4 regions of the Bradyrhizobium sp. WBOS07 genome follow, and region 1 is predicted to be linked to each of the others. Evidence: predicted binding sites of a transcription regulator. Region 1 holds the regulator's gene; each other region holds the start of a gene.
What was found. Region 1 encodes PhoB, which activates phosphate uptake and scavenging genes when phosphate is short. Its sites were predicted from a motif close to TGTCATNNANCTGTCAT; they were not measured.
Positions count from the first base shown of each region.

Region 2: DCM79_RS17470 (YbhN family protein) is a predicted target of PhoB. The motif match lies at 2,055-2,071, and genes of this name have one in related genera.
Region 3: DCM79_RS14045 (RNA degradosome polyphosphate kinase) is a predicted target of PhoB. The motif match lies at 2,750-2,766, and genes of this name have one in related genera.
Region 4: DCM79_RS17640 (UDP-2,3-diacylglucosamine diphosphatase) is a predicted target of PhoB. The motif match lies at 1,274-1,290, and genes of this name have one in related genera.

Region 1 is NZ_CP029008.1:1,691,752-1,695,704, reverse strand. It holds gene DCM79_RS07915 (aspartate aminotransferase family protein) at 1-982, opposite strand, end outside; gene DCM79_RS07910 (GcrA family cell cycle regulator) at 1,452-1,961, shown strand; gene phoB (phosphate regulon transcriptional regulator PhoB) at 2,232-2,939, opposite strand; gene phoU (phosphate signaling complex protein PhoU) at 2,963-3,679, opposite strand; gene pstB (phosphate ABC transporter ATP-binding protein PstB) at 3,691-3,953, opposite strand, start outside.
Region 2 is NZ_CP029008.1:3,641,571-3,645,523, reverse strand. It holds gene DCM79_RS17475 (hypothetical protein) at 1-713, opposite strand, end outside; gene DCM79_RS17470 (YbhN family protein) at 801-1,883, opposite strand; gene DCM79_RS17465 (ferritin-like domain-containing protein) at 2,315-2,821, shown strand; gene DCM79_RS17460 (hypothetical protein) at 2,893-3,327, opposite strand; gene DCM79_RS17455 (hypothetical protein) at 3,407-3,953, shown strand, end outside.
Region 3 is NZ_CP029008.1:2,970,667-2,974,619, forward strand. It holds gene purN (phosphoribosylglycinamide formyltransferase) at 1-116, opposite strand, end outside; gene purM (phosphoribosylformylglycinamidine cyclo-ligase) at 116-1,189, opposite strand; gene DCM79_RS14035 (CDP-alcohol phosphatidyltransferase family protein) at 1,347-1,889, shown strand; gene DCM79_RS14040 (DnaA ATPase domain-containing protein) at 2,013-2,690, shown strand; gene DCM79_RS14045 (RNA degradosome polyphosphate kinase) at 2,841-3,953, shown strand, end outside.
Region 4 is NZ_CP029008.1:3,682,776-3,686,728, reverse strand. It holds gene thiD (bifunctional hydroxymethylpyrimidine kinase/phosphomethylpyrimidine kinase) at 141-941, shown strand; gene DCM79_RS17640 (UDP-2,3-diacylglucosamine diphosphatase) at 1,314-2,126, shown strand; gene DCM79_RS17635 (glycosyltransferase family 1 protein) at 2,140-3,198, shown strand; gene DCM79_RS17630 (threonine/serine dehydratase) at 3,261-3,953, shown strand, end outside.

The DNA of each region.
Region 1 (3,953 bases):
CCTCGCCGACGATATCGGGGTGACGGTCGATCACCGAGGCGAGCTTCTGCTTGAGCAGCAGCGACATCTTCTGCACGTGGTCGAAGAAGCCGGGCTTGAGCATGACGTCGAGCACGGCGTTGGCCGCGGAGATCGCCAGCGGATTGCCGCCGAAGGTCGAGCCGTGCGAGCCGGGCCCCATGCCGGCGGCCGCGTCCGCGGTCGCCAGCACGGCGCCGATCGGGAAGCCGCCGCCGAGCGCCTTCGCCAGCGACATCACGTCAGGCGTAACGCCGGTGCGCCGATATGCGAACAGATCGCCGGCACGGCCCATGCCGGTCTGCACCTCGTCGAAGGCGAGCAGCAGGCCCTTCTCGTCGCAAAGCTGGCGCAGTGCCTTGAGGAACGCCGGTGGTGCCGAACGCACGCCGCCCTCGCCCTGGATCGGCTCGATCAGGATACCGGCGGTGTCAGGCCCGATCGCCTTCTTGACGGCGTCGAGGTCGCCATGCGGCACCTGATCGAAGCCGTCCATCGGCGGACCGAACCCTTCGAGATATTTTGCCGATCCCGTCGCAGCGAGCGTCGCCAGCGTGCGGCCGTGGAAGGCGCCTTCGAAGGTGATGATGCGGTAGCGCTCCGGGTGCCCCTTGGAGAAGTGATGATGGCGCACCAGCTTGATCACGCCCTCCAGCGCCTCGGCGCCGGAATTGCAGAAGAACACCAGGTCGGCAAAACTCTCGTGGCACAGGCGCGCGGCGAGCTTCTCGCCGTCCGGGCTCTGGAACAGGTTCGACATGTGCCACAGCTTCGTCGCCTGCTCCTGCAACGCCTTGATCAGATGCGGGTGGCAATGGCCCAGCGCATTGACGGCGACGCCCGAGGTGAAATCGAGATAGCGATCGCCATTGGTCGCGATCAGCCAGCAGCCTTCGCCGCGCTCGAAACCGAGGTTGGCCCTGGCGAAAACGGGAAGCAAATGCGGGGCTGCGCTGTTAGTCATGACGGCCACATGATGTTGCGGACGGTGTGAGGCGTGCATTGCGCAACGCACCATCCACCGGCCCGGAAAACGAAACGTGCCGCCTTTTAAGGGCGGCACGCGCGACTATCTTAGGCCTGGTGAAACGGGTGTCAATGCCGCCCGAAAGCCCCAGGAAACGGTGATGAAACGGTGATTCCGTAGTCTTGCGGTCGCGATTTTGCGGGTTTTTCACCACGGAACATGTGGAAGCGAGTCGGCGGACTCTTGCGCGCGAGTCACGCCATATTGTAGCGTTTGGCTTGTCAGATACGACATCTCGTGCGGCAGTTCTGATCCCAAGAGTCCTCATGTACCGGCGTAAACGTTCGGGCGTCAGTTGCGCGCCCGGCGAGCCCTAAGGGATTCGAGCGGCACGGGTTTTTCGAGGCTTAGGCATTCGCCGCATGGACCGCCAGGATGGCAGCCGCGCGGCGAGGGAAAGGGTGCAATGACGGTTTTGACCTGGTCCGACGATCGCGTCGAGCAGCTGAAAAAGCTCTGGGAGGCCGGATTGTCGGCCAGCCAGATCGCAGCAGAGCTCGGCAATGTGACCCGCAATGCCGTGATCGGCAAAGTGCACAGGCTCGGCCTGTCCGGCCGCGCCAAGAGCCCTTCGTCGGCCGCGCCCCGGCCGCGCAAGGCGCGTCCCGCCCAGCACATGATGCGGGTGACGCGCCCCATCGCGCGCGGCAACACTGCGCTGGCGCAGGCCTTCGAGGTCGAGGTCGAGGCCGAACCGGTCACCTACGACAACGTGGTGCCGATGAGCCAGCGGCTGTCGCTGCTCGAATTGAACGAGGCGACCTGCCACTGGCCGGTGGGCGATCCCTCGAGCCCGGATTTCTTCTTCTGCGGCGGCAAGGCCCTGTCCGGCCTGCCCTATTGCGCCCAGCACTCGCGCGTGGCGTATCAGCCGGCGGCGGATCGGCGCCGCGCGGCCCCGAAGCCCACGCGCTGAGCTGCGCGGAATTAACTGACTGCAAAGACGGCAGCCGTCACGCGACGGCGCCTCAACCAACTCGGTGTCATCCCCGCGAACGCGGGGATCCAAAACCACAGGGCGTAATTGTTGCGCGAGATGGTGGCTTCGAGTCTTCGTCAAACCACGCCCTGTGGCTATCGCGACGAGCGCAAGCGCTCGCGCGGATGTCCCGGGCTCGCGCTGCGCGCGCCCCGGGACGACGACAGCTGAGATTGGCCACAGCTGCAGCAAACACCTCACCCGCCCTTACGTCTGCTCCGCCTTGGCGAAACGGTCGTCCAGCGCGTAGCCGGCGCCGCGGACGGTGCGGATCGGGTCCTGCTCGCGGCCGAGATTGAGCAGCTTGCGCAGGCGGCCGATATGGACGTCGACGGTGCGCTCGTCGATGTAGATGTCGCGGCCCCAGACGCTGTCGAGCAGCTGCTCGCGCGAGAACACGCGGCCGGGATGCTCCAGGAAAAACTCCAGCAGGCGATATTCGGTCGGGCCGAGATCGATCGGGCGGCCGGAGCGCGCGACGCGGCGCTTGTCGCGATCGAGCTCGATGTCGCCATAGGCCAGCACGGTGGCGAGCCGCTCGGGACTGGCGCGCCTGAGCAGGCCCTTCACGCGCGCGAGCAGCTCCGGCACCGAGAACGGCTTGACGATGTAGTCGTCGGCGCCGGTCGCAAGGCCCCGCACCCGCTCGCTCTCCTCGCCGCGCGCGGTGAGCATGATGATCGGCAGCTGCTTGGTCTCGGGCCGGGTGCGCAGGCGCCGGCACAGCTCGATGCCGGAGAGGCCCGGCAGCATCCAGTCGAGCACGATCAAATCGGGAATGTGTTCCTTGAGGCGGGTGTCGGCGTCGTCGCCGCGCATCACCGTCTCGACGTCATAGCCGTCGCCTTCGAGGTTGTAACGCAGAAGCTCGGTAAGAGCTTCCTCGTCCTCAACCACCATAATGCGTGCGCCCATGTTGTCGTCGCTCCTTGAGGTCTTCAGGTATTCGGGATCGTCGTGGCGAAATTGGTCATGTCGCCCTTCGGCCGCTTGTCGGTGATCGCCTGGCCCTCGATCATGTAGAACACGGTCTCGGCGATGTTGGTGGCGTGGTCGCCGATGCGCTCGATGTTCTTGGCGCAGAACATCAGATGGATGCAGAACGAGATGTTGCGCGGATCCTCCATCATGTAGGTCAGGAGCTCGCGGAACAGCGAGGTGCAGATCGCGTCGACCTCCTCGTCGCCCTTCCACACCGCCATCGCCGCCGGCAGATCGTGCGCGGCATAGGCGTCGAGCACGCTCTTGACCTGCTGCTGCACCAGGTCGGTCATGTGCTCGAGGCCGCGGAACAGCTTGAGCGGATGGAAGTCGGTCTCCAGCGCGGCGACGCGCTTGCCCATGTTCTTGGCGAGGTCGCCGATGCGCTCGAGGTCGGTCGCGACGCGCATGGCGCCGACGATCTCGCGCAGGTCCACCGCCATCGGCTGGCGGCGGGCGATGGTGAGCACGGCGCGCTCCTCGATGCGCTTCTGCAGCGCGTCGAGATCGGCGTCGATGGCGACGACGCGCTGGCCGAGCGCGACGTCGCGGCGGATCAGCGCATCGACGGAATCGACGATCATGCGCTCGGCGATGCCGCCCATCTCGGCGACCAGACGCGTGAGCTCCTGGAGGTCGGTGTCGAAGGCCTTTGCGGTATGTTCGGTACCCATGTTGCGTCTCCTCAGCCGAACCGGCCGGTGATGTAGTCCTGCGTCCGCCGGTCGGTCGGCGACGTGAAGATCTTGCTGGTGTCGTCGAACTCGATCAGCTCGCCGAGATACATGAAGGCGGTCTTGTCGGAGACGCGCGCCGCCTGCTGCATGTTGTGGGTGACGATCGCGATCGTGTAGTTCTCGGACAATTCCTGGATCAGCTCCTCGACCTTGGCGGTCGAGATCGGGTCGAGCGCCGAGCACGGCTCGTCGAACAGGATCACCTCGGGCC
Region 2 (3,953 bases), 1.9 Mb from region 1:
AAGCCGTGGCGGCTCGGCCGGTAATACTGCCCGCCGGCGGTGCCGAGATAGGAGCGGAAGCAGAAACCTTCGTCGGACAGCGCCAGCGCCCGGTCCGGATTGCCCTCGCCCGAGGCGATGCTGTCCCCGAGGCCGGCGACGAAGATGTCGCGGACCTGGATCTCGGTCTGGACCCGCTGGGTCGGATCGGCGCCGGCGGAGACGTCGACGGTCGCGACCGTCTGCTTGCCGTAGCGGACGCGCAGGTTGATCGGCTCGGCGCAGTCGAAGGTCGATTGCTGCGGGCCGTCGCCGTCGTCGAACGACCAGGCGCAGGTGGCGCCGACCGGCACCGCGCCCACGAGACGCACGGTGACGGGATGGTCGATCGGGGTGAGGTAGTTTTCCTTGGTGTTGTCGCGGGTGCAGGGCTGGTTGACGCGGCCCTGAAGGTCGATGCAGAGGCGGTTGACCATGTTGCGCGCCCAGCCGCGGCCTTCGCTCTGGAGCTCCAGCGATTGTTCTGCGGCGAGGATGCTGCGGTTACGCGCATTCTCGACATGGAGCAGGAAGTCGCGCTCCTCGCGGAACAGTCGGAAGCGGTTGCGCACCTCCCAGCTGATCTGCAGGGGGCCGGCGTCCTGCGCGGCGGCGCGCTCGGCCGGCAAAACGGACAAAAGTCCGGCCAGCAGCAAGGCGCTGGCGCAGAGGGTACGAAGCAATACAGGGATCATGGCCCGCGTCTTCAACGGCAAAGTTGAGGCGGAAATAAGAGAGCATTGCGCTGCCGCCCGCAACCCTCCGGTCCGGGCAGGCTGCTTTCAGCGCTTATTGGCCTGCCGCAGCAACCGCTCGCGCTGCATCGGCGTCACCTCTTTGGGCAGATTGGCCTGCGCACAGGCCTCCGCCAGCCGCCGTCGCTCCTGCCAGGGCTCGACCACGTTCATCCAGAGCTCGCGCGTGCCCATGATGGAGATGGCGAGACCGAACGGGATCACGAAATAGAGGATGCGGAACACCAGCAGCGTCGCCAGCAGCTCCTCGCGGCCGAACTGCGGCAGCGCCACCAGCATGGCGGCATCGAACACGCCGATCGAGCCGGGCGCATGGCTGGCAAAGCCGATCAGGGTGGCCAGGATGAACACCACGGCCAGCGACATGAAGTCGATCGGCGGATTGGCCGGCATCAAGAGGTACATCGCCATGGCGCAGAAGCCGAGATCGACCACGCCGATGAGGATCTGCACCAGCGTCAGCGGCGCCGAGGGCAGCACCACCTTCCAGCCCTTCTGACCGAGCTCGCGCCGCTTCTCGCCCATGACGAGCCAGGCGAGATAAGCCCCGATCGAGGCAAGGCCGCCGAGCGCGATCAGCCGGTTGATCGATGGAGGAAGTTGATCCATCGAGGAGGCCGCGTCCGGATGGACCGCCAGGCCGATCGAGAGCACGAAGATGTTACCGAGCCAGAAGGTCAGGCCCGACAGGAAGCAGATCTTGGCAACGTCGATCGCGTTCAGCCCGTAGTCCGAATAGATCCGGAAGCGGATCGCGCCCCCGGTGAAGACGGTGGCGCCGATGTTGTGGCCGATCGAATAGGACGTGAAGCTGGAGAGCGCCGCGATGCGATAGGGCACGTGCTTCTTGCCGATCGTTCGCAGTGCGAAATAATCGTAGAAGGTCAGCGTGCAGAACGCGAAGAACACGCACACCGCCGCCAGCCCGATGCTGCCGCGGGGGATCTCGGTCAACGCGGTCAGGATGACCCCGGTATCGATGCCCTTGAGGGTCCGCACCAGCGTGGTGATCGCGAAGGCGATGATGAAGATGCTCGCGGCAACTCCAAGCCGTCGCCAGCCGATCCATCTCTTGAAGCCGCGCTTCAGCGCAGGCAGCAGTCCGTGCATTCATCCTCCCGGCGGGGGGCAAGACCGACAGGGCCAGGCATTGGCCAGTTCGGGTGCGATCATCACCAAAGGCAGGCAGCGATCGCTAGGCGTGATCCAGCTCATTTAAGGCAAAAACTGCAGCTTGTGCAGCCCTTGACAACAATAGGTTCTGCGCCGGACCGGCAACTTTGTCATACGCGGTTCACATCGGAAGGCGCGTTAAGCATATGAGTCGTGAAAGCGGGCCGGCGCGTGCGTTCGTATCGGCCTATGATTTCAGATCCCGGCGCCGCCCGCATTGTTCCAACGCAATGCCATGCGGGTGTTTTTTGGAACGTCGATGTCGCGCGTTCGTTGGGTCCGAACAGCAACCGAAACATGGCGCAATGAGCGGCTTTTCGTGCAAGCCGCTGCCTGCGTGTTCCAGCAAACCGAAAAAGGACGAAACGATGGGACTGTTCACAAAAGACATCAAAACCATGAACGACCTGTTCGTGCATCAGCTCCAGGACATCTATTACGCCGAGCAGCAGCTGACCAAGGCGCTGCCGAAGATGGCCAGCAAGGCCACCGATCCGCAGCTGAAACAGGGCTTTTTGACGCACCTCGAAGAGACCAAGCAGCACGTGGCGCGGCTCGAGGAAGTGTTCAAGATGCATGGCGTCCCCGTCAAGGCGGTCGACTGCCCGGCGATCGACGGCATCATCGAGGAAGCCGATGAGACCGCCGGCGAAGTTGCCGACAAGGCCGTGCTCGACGCCGCGCTGATCAACGCAGCCCAGGCCGCCGAACATTACGAGATCGTGCGTTACGGCAGCTTGATCGCCTGGGCCAAGCAGCTCGGCCGCAACGATTGCGCCGCCGTGCTCGCCAAGACGCTCGAGGAGGAAAAGGCGACCGATCATAAGCTGACCACGCTGGCCGAGAGCAAGGTGAATCTGCGCGCGGCGAGCTGAGCCGGGCCCAAATTCGACGAACGCTGCGCGGCCTCCGCGCGGCGTTCTTTCTTTGCGGCCCGTGTCTGCGATCAGCCGCGGCGCAGCGCGAAATGGGCGCCGCAGAACGCCATGACGGCGCCGAGGCAGAGCGCGGCGAGCCCGGCCAGCACGCCGGAGACGGTCGGGATCGGGCTCGGCGCGGAGGCTGCCTGACCCGCCCCCGCGAGCAGGAGCACGCCGACCGCGATCAGAAACTGGCGCATCCGCTGCGGGATCTGGCCGGAGGCCGCGCTTTGCATCAGCGTCGCGGTGAAATAGCCGCCGGAAAAGCCGACCGTGGCGATCAGCCACCACGCGATCGCCGCGCCCGCGGGGATGAACTCGGCCGAGTCGGAGCGCCAGAGCCCGCCGAGGTCGAGCCCGTAGCGCGCGCCCAGCATGTGCACCGCGAGCGCCAGCAGCACGCCGGAGATCATTGCGGCGCCGAGAATCAGACGGCGCGGAAAAAAGGTCGTCTCAACCATGCCCCGCTTGTAGGATGGGCGAGGGCGACCGCGCAAGCGGATCGCGGGCGCGATGGCGCGGACGGGATCGATTGTCGGGATGCAGGGTTCGGAAGCCGAGGCCGCGTCAGTCACGAGCTATGCCTACAAGGCGTCGCTGATCGGCTCGGCGCATCGCTTCGCGCTGACGGAGCAGGGGCTGTCCTGGCACATCGGCAGCCGCTCGGGCCTGTGGCCGTATGACGAGATCAGCGCGATCCGGCTGTCGTTCCGCCCGGTCTCGATGCAGCAGCACCGCTTTCGCGCCGATATCACCCACAGCAGCGGCCGTCGCATCGCGATCCTGTCGACGAGCTGGCAGACCGCCGCGCTGATGGCGCCGCAAGACAACGGCTTTCGCGCCTTCATCGTCGAATTGCATGCACGGATGGCGCAAGCCGGCAGCCACGCGGTACTGACGTCGGGGCTCGGCCGCATGGCCTATGCGATGGTGCTGGCATTCCTGGCGATGCTCACGGTCGCGATGGTGGGCCTGTTGATCCGCGCGCTCGTGATCGGCGAGTTCGCCGGCGCGCTGTTCGTCCTCGGCTTTGCCGCGCTGTTCGCCTGGCAGGTCGGCGGCTTCGTGCGGCGTAACCGGCCGTGCA
Region 3 (3,953 bases), 1.3 Mb from region 1:
TTGTTCGAAATGACGAGCGAGATCTCCGCCGGGAAATCCGCCGAGCTCGCGGCCCTGATCAGCGCGGCCATGTTGGAGCCGCGGCCGGAGATCAGGATGGCGACGCGGCGCTTCATCACAGCGCCAGATCAAGATGGCCGTTATAGACGACGCGGTGCTCGCCCTCGGCCGGGATCACGGTGCCGAGCTGCGCCACGGTCTCGCCGGCATCGGTGAAGACCTCGATCACCTGATCGACCTTGTCAGGCTCGACGATCGCGATCATGCCGATGCCGCAATTGAAGGTGCGCAACATCTCCAGCTCGGCAATGCCGGCCTGCGCCGCCAGCCATTTGAACACGGGCAGCACCGGCAGGCGCGCGAGGTCGATGCCGACGCCGAGGTGCGGCGGCAGCACGCGCGGAATGTTGTCGGTGAAGCCGCCGCCGGTGATATGGGCAAGGCCCTTCACCGCGCCGGTCTCGCGGATCGCGCGCAGGCAGGACTTGACGTAGAGCCTGGTCGGCGTCAGCAGCGCGCCGCCGAGCGTCATCACGGGTGCGAACGGCGCCTGCGCCCCGAAGCCGAGGCCGGATTGTTCCACGATCTTGCGCACCAGCGAAAAGCCGTTGGAATGCACGCCCGACGAGGCAAGGCCGATCACGGCATCGCCCGCCGCGATGTCCTTGCGCGGCAGCAGCGTGCCCCGCTCCGCCGCGCCGACGGCAAAGCCGCCGAGATCGTAATCGCCGTCCTTGTAGAGGCCGGGCATCTCGGCGGTCTCACCCCCGATCAAGGCGCAGCCGGATTCGCGGCATCCTTCCGCGACGCCCGCGACGATCGAAGCCGTGGCCTCGGGGTCGAGCTTGCCGCAGGCGAAATAATCCAGGAAGAACAGTGGTTCGGCGCCCTGCACCACGAGATCGTTGACGCTCATGGCGACGAGGTCGATGCCGATCCCGCCGTGCAGCCCGGTCTCGATCGCGATCTTGACCTTGGTGCCGACACCGTCGGTCGCGGCCACGAGGACGGGATCCTTAAAGCCGGCCGCCTTGAGGTCGAACAGGCCGCCGAAGCCGCCGATCTCGGCATCGGCCCCCGGCCGCGCCGTGGCGCGCACCATCGGCTTGATCAGATCGACCAGGCGGTTGCCCGCATCGATATCGACGCCTGAATCGGCGTAAGTGAGGCCGTTTTTGCGGTCGGTCATGCCCGATTTCCAGTGGGGTTGCGGCTGGTTACGTCGAATTCCGGGGACACGCAATGGCTCGCGTGGCGCACCGCCATATACTATGTAGAGATATCAACCGGTTCAGCCTCCCGAGGGGCCGGATTTCGAGGTAGACCGGGTGCCGGGAAGCGCTTTCGTGAGTATTCCGAACATCATTACGCTGGGCCGCATCATGCTGGTCCCGATCATCGTCTGGGCCATCGTGTCGAGCCAAATGGAGGTCGCGTTCGCCGTCTTCCTGATCGCCGGTATCAGCGACGCCGTGGACGGCTTCCTGGCCAAGCGTTTCAACATGACGAGCGAGCTTGGGGCCCTGCTCGACCCGCTCGCGGACAAGGCCCTGCTGGTCTCGATCTACATGGCGCTGGGCATCTGGGGCGCGATCCCGCGCTGGATCGTGATCCTGGTGGTCTCGCGCGACATCATGATCGTCGCCGCCGTGATCATATCCTGGCTGTTCGACCGGCCGGTCGAGATGAAGCCGTCGAAAGTGTCCAAGCTCAACACCGTTGCCCAAGTGGCGTTCGCGGCGCTGGTGCTGGCGGCACTTGCCTTCGGCTTCAAGCCGGCTCCTTATGATATCATCCTGATGGGCCTCGTCACGGTCTTCACGCTCACGTCGGTGTCGCTCTATCTCGTCGGGTGGCTGCGGCACATGAGCACGATCGAGGCCAAGTGAGAGCGGACGACAAGTGAGAGCGGACCAGGCGAGAGCGGAAGCGGCCCCGCAAAAGGCCAATTCCGCTCCATCAAGTCGCATTCTCTTCGAACGGGCCGGCGCGCCGGCAGGAGCAAAGCAAGCGTGGCAGGCCGCGTCCATCCCCGACAATTGGCGTTTACGCTTCCGCATGCGGAGAGCCTCAGCCGGGACAATTTCCTTGAGGGCCCCGCCAACGCGGCCGGCGTGGCCCTGATCGACAGCTGGCCGGAATGGCCGAACCGGATCATGTGGCTCGCCGGCCCCGAAGGCAGCGGCAAGAGCCACCTCGCCGCGATCTGGGCCGACATATCAGGTGCCCGCTCGGCTGCCGCCAACGTCCTGACGGCCGCCGGCGTTCCGGGCGCGCTCGCCACCGGCGCCCTGGTGGTCGAGGATCTCCGGGCGGGAGATTTCGACGAACGCGCCCTCTTCCACCTCATGAACCTTGCTCGCGAGGACGGCGCCTACGTGCTCTTCACCGGGCGCGAGGCACCGGCCGCGCTCGAGATCGAGCTTCGCGACCTGCGCTCGCGCCTGCGCGCCGTGCCTGTTGTCACGCTGCTGCCCCCGGACGACCAGCTCTTCCGCGGCCTGATCTTGAAATTCTGTGCCGACCGCCAGCTCAATGTGGACGAGAGCGTGGTCGGCTATCTCGCCACCCGCCTGGAGCGGTCCTCGGCCGCCGCCCGCCAAGCCGTGGAACTGCTCGACAGCGAGGCCCTGCGGCTCGGCCGTCCCGTGACCAGGGCGCTGGCCGCCGAGCTGCTGCGGGACGCCTGACGCTCGCCCGCCCGGGCGCCGCGGAGCCCGCTTGACGCCGCCAAGCGGCGGAACATCAATGTCATCGAAACGTCATCGCTGTAACACATGCTCCCGCGGGTTTTGCGCATAGATCGCAAAGTGAGGCGAGACAGGATGGACCGACTTCTGATGGACTCTGCGCAAGCCATTGAAATAAAAGAGAAAGTTCCGGAGGCCGAAGGCTTGCCGGCGATCGCGGCCAGCCCCGAACGATTCATCAATCGCGAGCTCTCCTGGCTGCATTTCAACCGCCGCGTCCTGGAGGAATCCGTCAATTCCAGCCACCCCGTGCTGGAGCGGGTGCGATTCCTGTCGATTTCGGCAAATAACCTCGACGAATTCTTCATGGTCCGCGTCGCCGGCATCAAGGCCCAGGTCCGCGAGGGCATTGCCGAACGCAGCCCCGACGGCCTGACGCCGTCCGAGCAGCTCGCGCTGATCAACCGCACCGTGTCCGAACTTGCCTCCGACCAGCAGGCGATCTGGCGCGACCTGCGCGGAACGCTGGCCGATGTCGGCATCGTGCTGGTCGACGGCAAGGATGTCAGCAAGGCGGAACGAACCTGGATCGAGGACTACTTCCTCAACAACGTGTTCCCGTTGCTGACGCCGCTGGCGATCGACCCGGCGCACCCCTTCCCGTTCATCCCGAGCCTCGGCTTCACCATCGCGCTCCAGCTCACGCGCGCCGCCGACGGCAGGCAGATGAACGCCCTGATCCGCATGCCCGGCAAGATCGACCGCTTCATCCGCCTGCCGGCCGACGGCAAGATCGTCCGGCTGATCTCGCTGGAACAGGCAACCGCCCTGTTCATCAACCGCCTGTTTCCCGGCTACAACCTGCACGGCCAGGGCGCCTTCCGGATCATCCGCGACTCCGAGCTCGAGATCGAGGAAGAGGCGGAAGACCTGGTCCGCCTGTTCGAGACGGCGCTGAAGCGCCGCCGCCGCGGGTCGGTGATCCGGCTAGAGATCGACGCCAAGATGCCGGAGCAGCTGCGCAGCTTCGTGCAGCACGCGCTCTCGGCCGCCGACGATGAGGTCTTCCTGGTCGACGGCGTGCAGGCGATGAACGAGCTCTCGCAGCTCACCCGCCTCGACCGCCCCGATCTGGAATTCACCCCTTACGTGCCGCGCCACCCCGAGCGCGTGCGCGAGCACGGCGGCGATATTTTTGCCGCGATCCGGCAAAAGGACCTCGTCGTCCATCACCCCTACGAATCCTTCGACGTCGTGGTGCAG
Region 4 (3,953 bases), 2.0 Mb from region 1:
CCGGCTAATAGGCCAAACCCGGCACGATTTAGCAAGCGGGCTTGCTGGCAGCCGGCGGCCGGCCCGAGGCCTTGCCGCTATTCTGCGGTCGCGCTAGGACAGGCCATGGCGGTGTCCGTATCCAGCAAAGGTGCCCGGCGATGACGACCCCGGTCGCACTCACCATCGCCGGCTCCGATTCCAGCGGCGGCGCCGGCATCCAGGCCGACCTGAAGACGTTTGCGGCGCTCGGCGTCTACGGCGCGTCCGTCATCACGGCCTTGACCGCGCAGAACACGCGCGGCGTCACCGGCATCCACGCCGTGCCGGCGGCATTCGTCACCGAGCAGATCGATGCGGTGTTCTCCGATCTCGACATCGGCGCGGTGAAGATCGGCATGGTGGCCCAGGTCGCCAGCATCGAGGCGATCGCGGCCGCATTGTTGCGCTGGTCGCCGGGGCACGTCGTGCTCGATCCCGTGATGGTGGCGACGTCGGGGGATCGCCTGCTCGCCGCGGAGGCCGTCAATGCGCTGCGCACAAAACTGGTACCGCTGGCGTCGGTGATCACGCCCAATCTGCCGGAGGCCGCGGCGCTGCTCGACGAGCCGGTCGCGGCAAGCGAAGCGGGGATCGAAAGCCAGGGGCGACGCCTGCTGGCGCTCGGCTGCCGAGCGGTTCTGATCAAGGGCGGGCACGGCGAGGGCGCCGAGAGCATCGACTATCTCGTCAGTGGCGAGGGAACGCTCGCGCTGGCAGCGCCGCGCGTGGCGACCCGCAACACCCATGGCACTGGCTGCTCGCTCTCCTCGGCGGTCGCCGCAGGGCTCGCCCGGGGCGAGGATCTGGCAAGCGCCGTGCGCAGCGCCAAGACCTGGATAAGCGCGGCGATCGCCGCCGCCGACCGCTTCAGCGTCGGACACGGCCACGGCCCGATCCATCATTTTCACAAGTTCTACTGACGCGGGCGCGCGGAAGCCAAGCTGTTTACGGTTCAGCACACGTGGTGCAGCCAATTTACCCTCCCCTGGAGGGGGAGGGTCGGCTCACATTGAGCGTAGCGAAACGTGAGACGGGGTGGGGTGACGGTTTCTCCACAGCCAACAGTGCCCGAGTGGAGAGATCACCCCACCCCGCTCGCGCTGCGCGCGATCGACCCTCCCCCTCCAGGGGAGGGTAGCGTCAACCAGTGCCTTCTGCGGCGCCGTCGCCTGATTGTCGCATGCGACTGATATTCGCAGGGAGGGCGAGGCCAGGCGTGATTCGTATCTAGAGTTGCCTCAAGGGTTCAACCGGTCATCCCCCTGTCACGGGACATTGTTACAGGCTGGCGCATGGGAAGTTACGATGTGAGTGACGAGGGCCCCGAGCGGCGCTTTCGCACGTTGTTCATCTCCGACGTTCATCTCGGAGCCCGCGGTTCTCAAGCCGATCTCCTGCTCGACTTCCTGCGCTACCACGATGCCGACACGATCTATCTGGTCGGCGACATCGTCGACGGCTGGGCGCTGAAATCGAGCTGGCACTGGCCGCAATCGCACAATGATCTGGTCCAGAAGCTTTTGCGCAAGGCGCGCAAGGGTGCCAAGGTCATCTACATCCCCGGCAATCACGACGAGTTCCTGCGCAACTATTACGGCACGCATTTCGGCGGCATCGACGTGGTCGAGAACACCGTCCACACCGGCGCCGACGGCAAGCGCTATCTCGTCATCCACGGCGACATCTTCGATCTCGTGGTGCAGAACGCGCGCTGGCTCGCCCATCTCGGCGACAAGGCCTACGACTTCGCGATCCAGATGAATCGCCTGGTCAACTTCTTCCGCCGCCTATTCAAGGTGCCCTATTGGTCGTTGTCGCAATGGGCCAAGCAGAAGGTCAAGAACGCGGTCAATTATATCGGCGCGTTCGAGCAGGCGCTCGCCGCCGAGGCGCGGCGCTACGACGCCGACGGCGTGATCTGCGGCCACATCCACTATGCCGTGATCCGCGACGAGGGCGACATTCGCTACATGAATTGCGGCGACTGGGTCGAGAGCTGCACCGCGCTGGTCGAGCACGACGACGGCCGTTTCGAGATCATCACCTGGGCGGATCATCTGCAGAAGCCGGCGGCCGTCCCGCAGGTCGCAGCCAGAGCCGCATAACAGAGGCCGCCCGATGCGCATCCTGGTCGCGACCGACGCCTGGCACCCGCAAGTCAACGGTGTGGTTCGGACGCTGACCAAGCTTGCGGACGCGGCTGAGGGGCTTGATGTCGAGGGTTCCGGCGTTGCGTTCACCTTCCTGACGCCGCAATCGTTCCGCACCTTCGCGATGCCGAGCTATCGCGACGTGCGCCTGGCGATGCCGCGCCCGGCGCGCATTGCCAGGCTGATCGAGGAGGCGCGCCCGGACAGCATCCACATCGCGACCGAAGGGCCGATCGGCCTGATGGTCCGCCGCTATTGCCGCCAGCGCCGGCTGCCGTTCACGACCAGCTTCCACACCCGCTTTCCCGAATATGTCCGCGCCCGCGTGCCGGTTCCGGGCTCGCTGATCTGGCGGGCGCTGCGCCGCTTCCATGCCCCCAGCCGTGCCGTGATGGCGGCAACGCCTGCGCTCGCCTGCGAGCTGGCCGAGCGCGGTTTCGACAATGTCGTACTGTGGCCCCGCGGCGTCGACACAAAGGTGTTCCACCCGCGCGTCATCGACCTCTGCCTGCCGGCACCAGTGTTCCTGTCGGTCGGCCGCGTCGCGGTGGAGAAGAATCTCGAAGCGTTCCTCGACCTGGATCTGCCCGGCACCAAGGTGATCGTGGGCGACGGCCCGGCGCGCGCCGCGCTGGAAGAGGCCTATCCCGATGCGATCTTCCTCGGCGAGAAGCACGGCGAGGCCCTGGCGGACATCTATGCGGCGGCCGACGTGTTCGTGTTCCCGAGCAAGACCGACACGTTCGGCCTGGTGCTGTTGGAGGCGCTGGCGAGCGGCCTGCCGGTCGCGGCCTTTCCGGTGAAGGGGCCCCGCGACGTGATCGGCGACGCCCCGGTCGGCGCCCTCGATCACGACCTGCGCAACGCCTGCTTCGCGGCGCTCGATATCTCCCGGCAGGACTGTGTCGAATTCGCCGCCAATTACACCTGGGAAGCCTCGGCGAGGGCTTTTGTTGATAACATCCAGGCGGTGGGGGCCGTGCTGCCGGGCCGGGACGGCACGGAACAGCCGCGCTTCGTCGCCTGAAGGGAAGATTCCTCGCGCGGAGGTGTCTTGCCCGCGGCTCGATGGCCGCGATAAGGTCTGATATGACCGAACAGCTTCTCCCGATCGGCCCCGCCGACATCGACGCCGCAGCGCGCGTGATCGCGCCCTACGCCATCCGCACCCCGCTATTGTCCTTTCCGGTGCTCAACGAGCGGGTTGGCGCCAAAGTCTTCCTGAAGCCGGAGATGCTCCAGCGCACCGGCTCCTTCAAGTTCCGCGGCGCGTTCAACAAGGTGTTCTCGATCCCGCAGGACAAGCGCGCCGGCGGCGTCGTCGCGTTCTCCTCCGGCAATCACGCCCAGGGCGTGGCGGCGGCGGCAAAAATCCTCGACATGCAGGCGACCATCGTGATGCCAGCGGATGCGCCGCTGTCCAAGCGCGAGCGCACCAAATCCTACGGCGCCGAGGTCGTGCTCTATGATCGCGACAAGGACGACCGCGAGGCGATCTCGCGCGGCATCGCCGAGAAGCGCGGCGCGACGCTGGTGAGGCCCTACGACGATCCGTTCGTGATCGCAGGGCAGGGCACCGCCGGCCGCGAGATCGCGGAGGACATGGCAACGCTTGGCCTTTCCCCCGACATCGTGGTGGCACCGGCGTCCGGCGGCGGCCTGATCGCGGGCGTCGCGACCGCGGTGAAGGCGCGCTATCCGCTCGCCGAGATCGTGGTGGCCGAGCCCGAGGCGTTCGACGATCACGGCATTTCGCTGAGCGCGGGTCATCGCGAGCCGCAC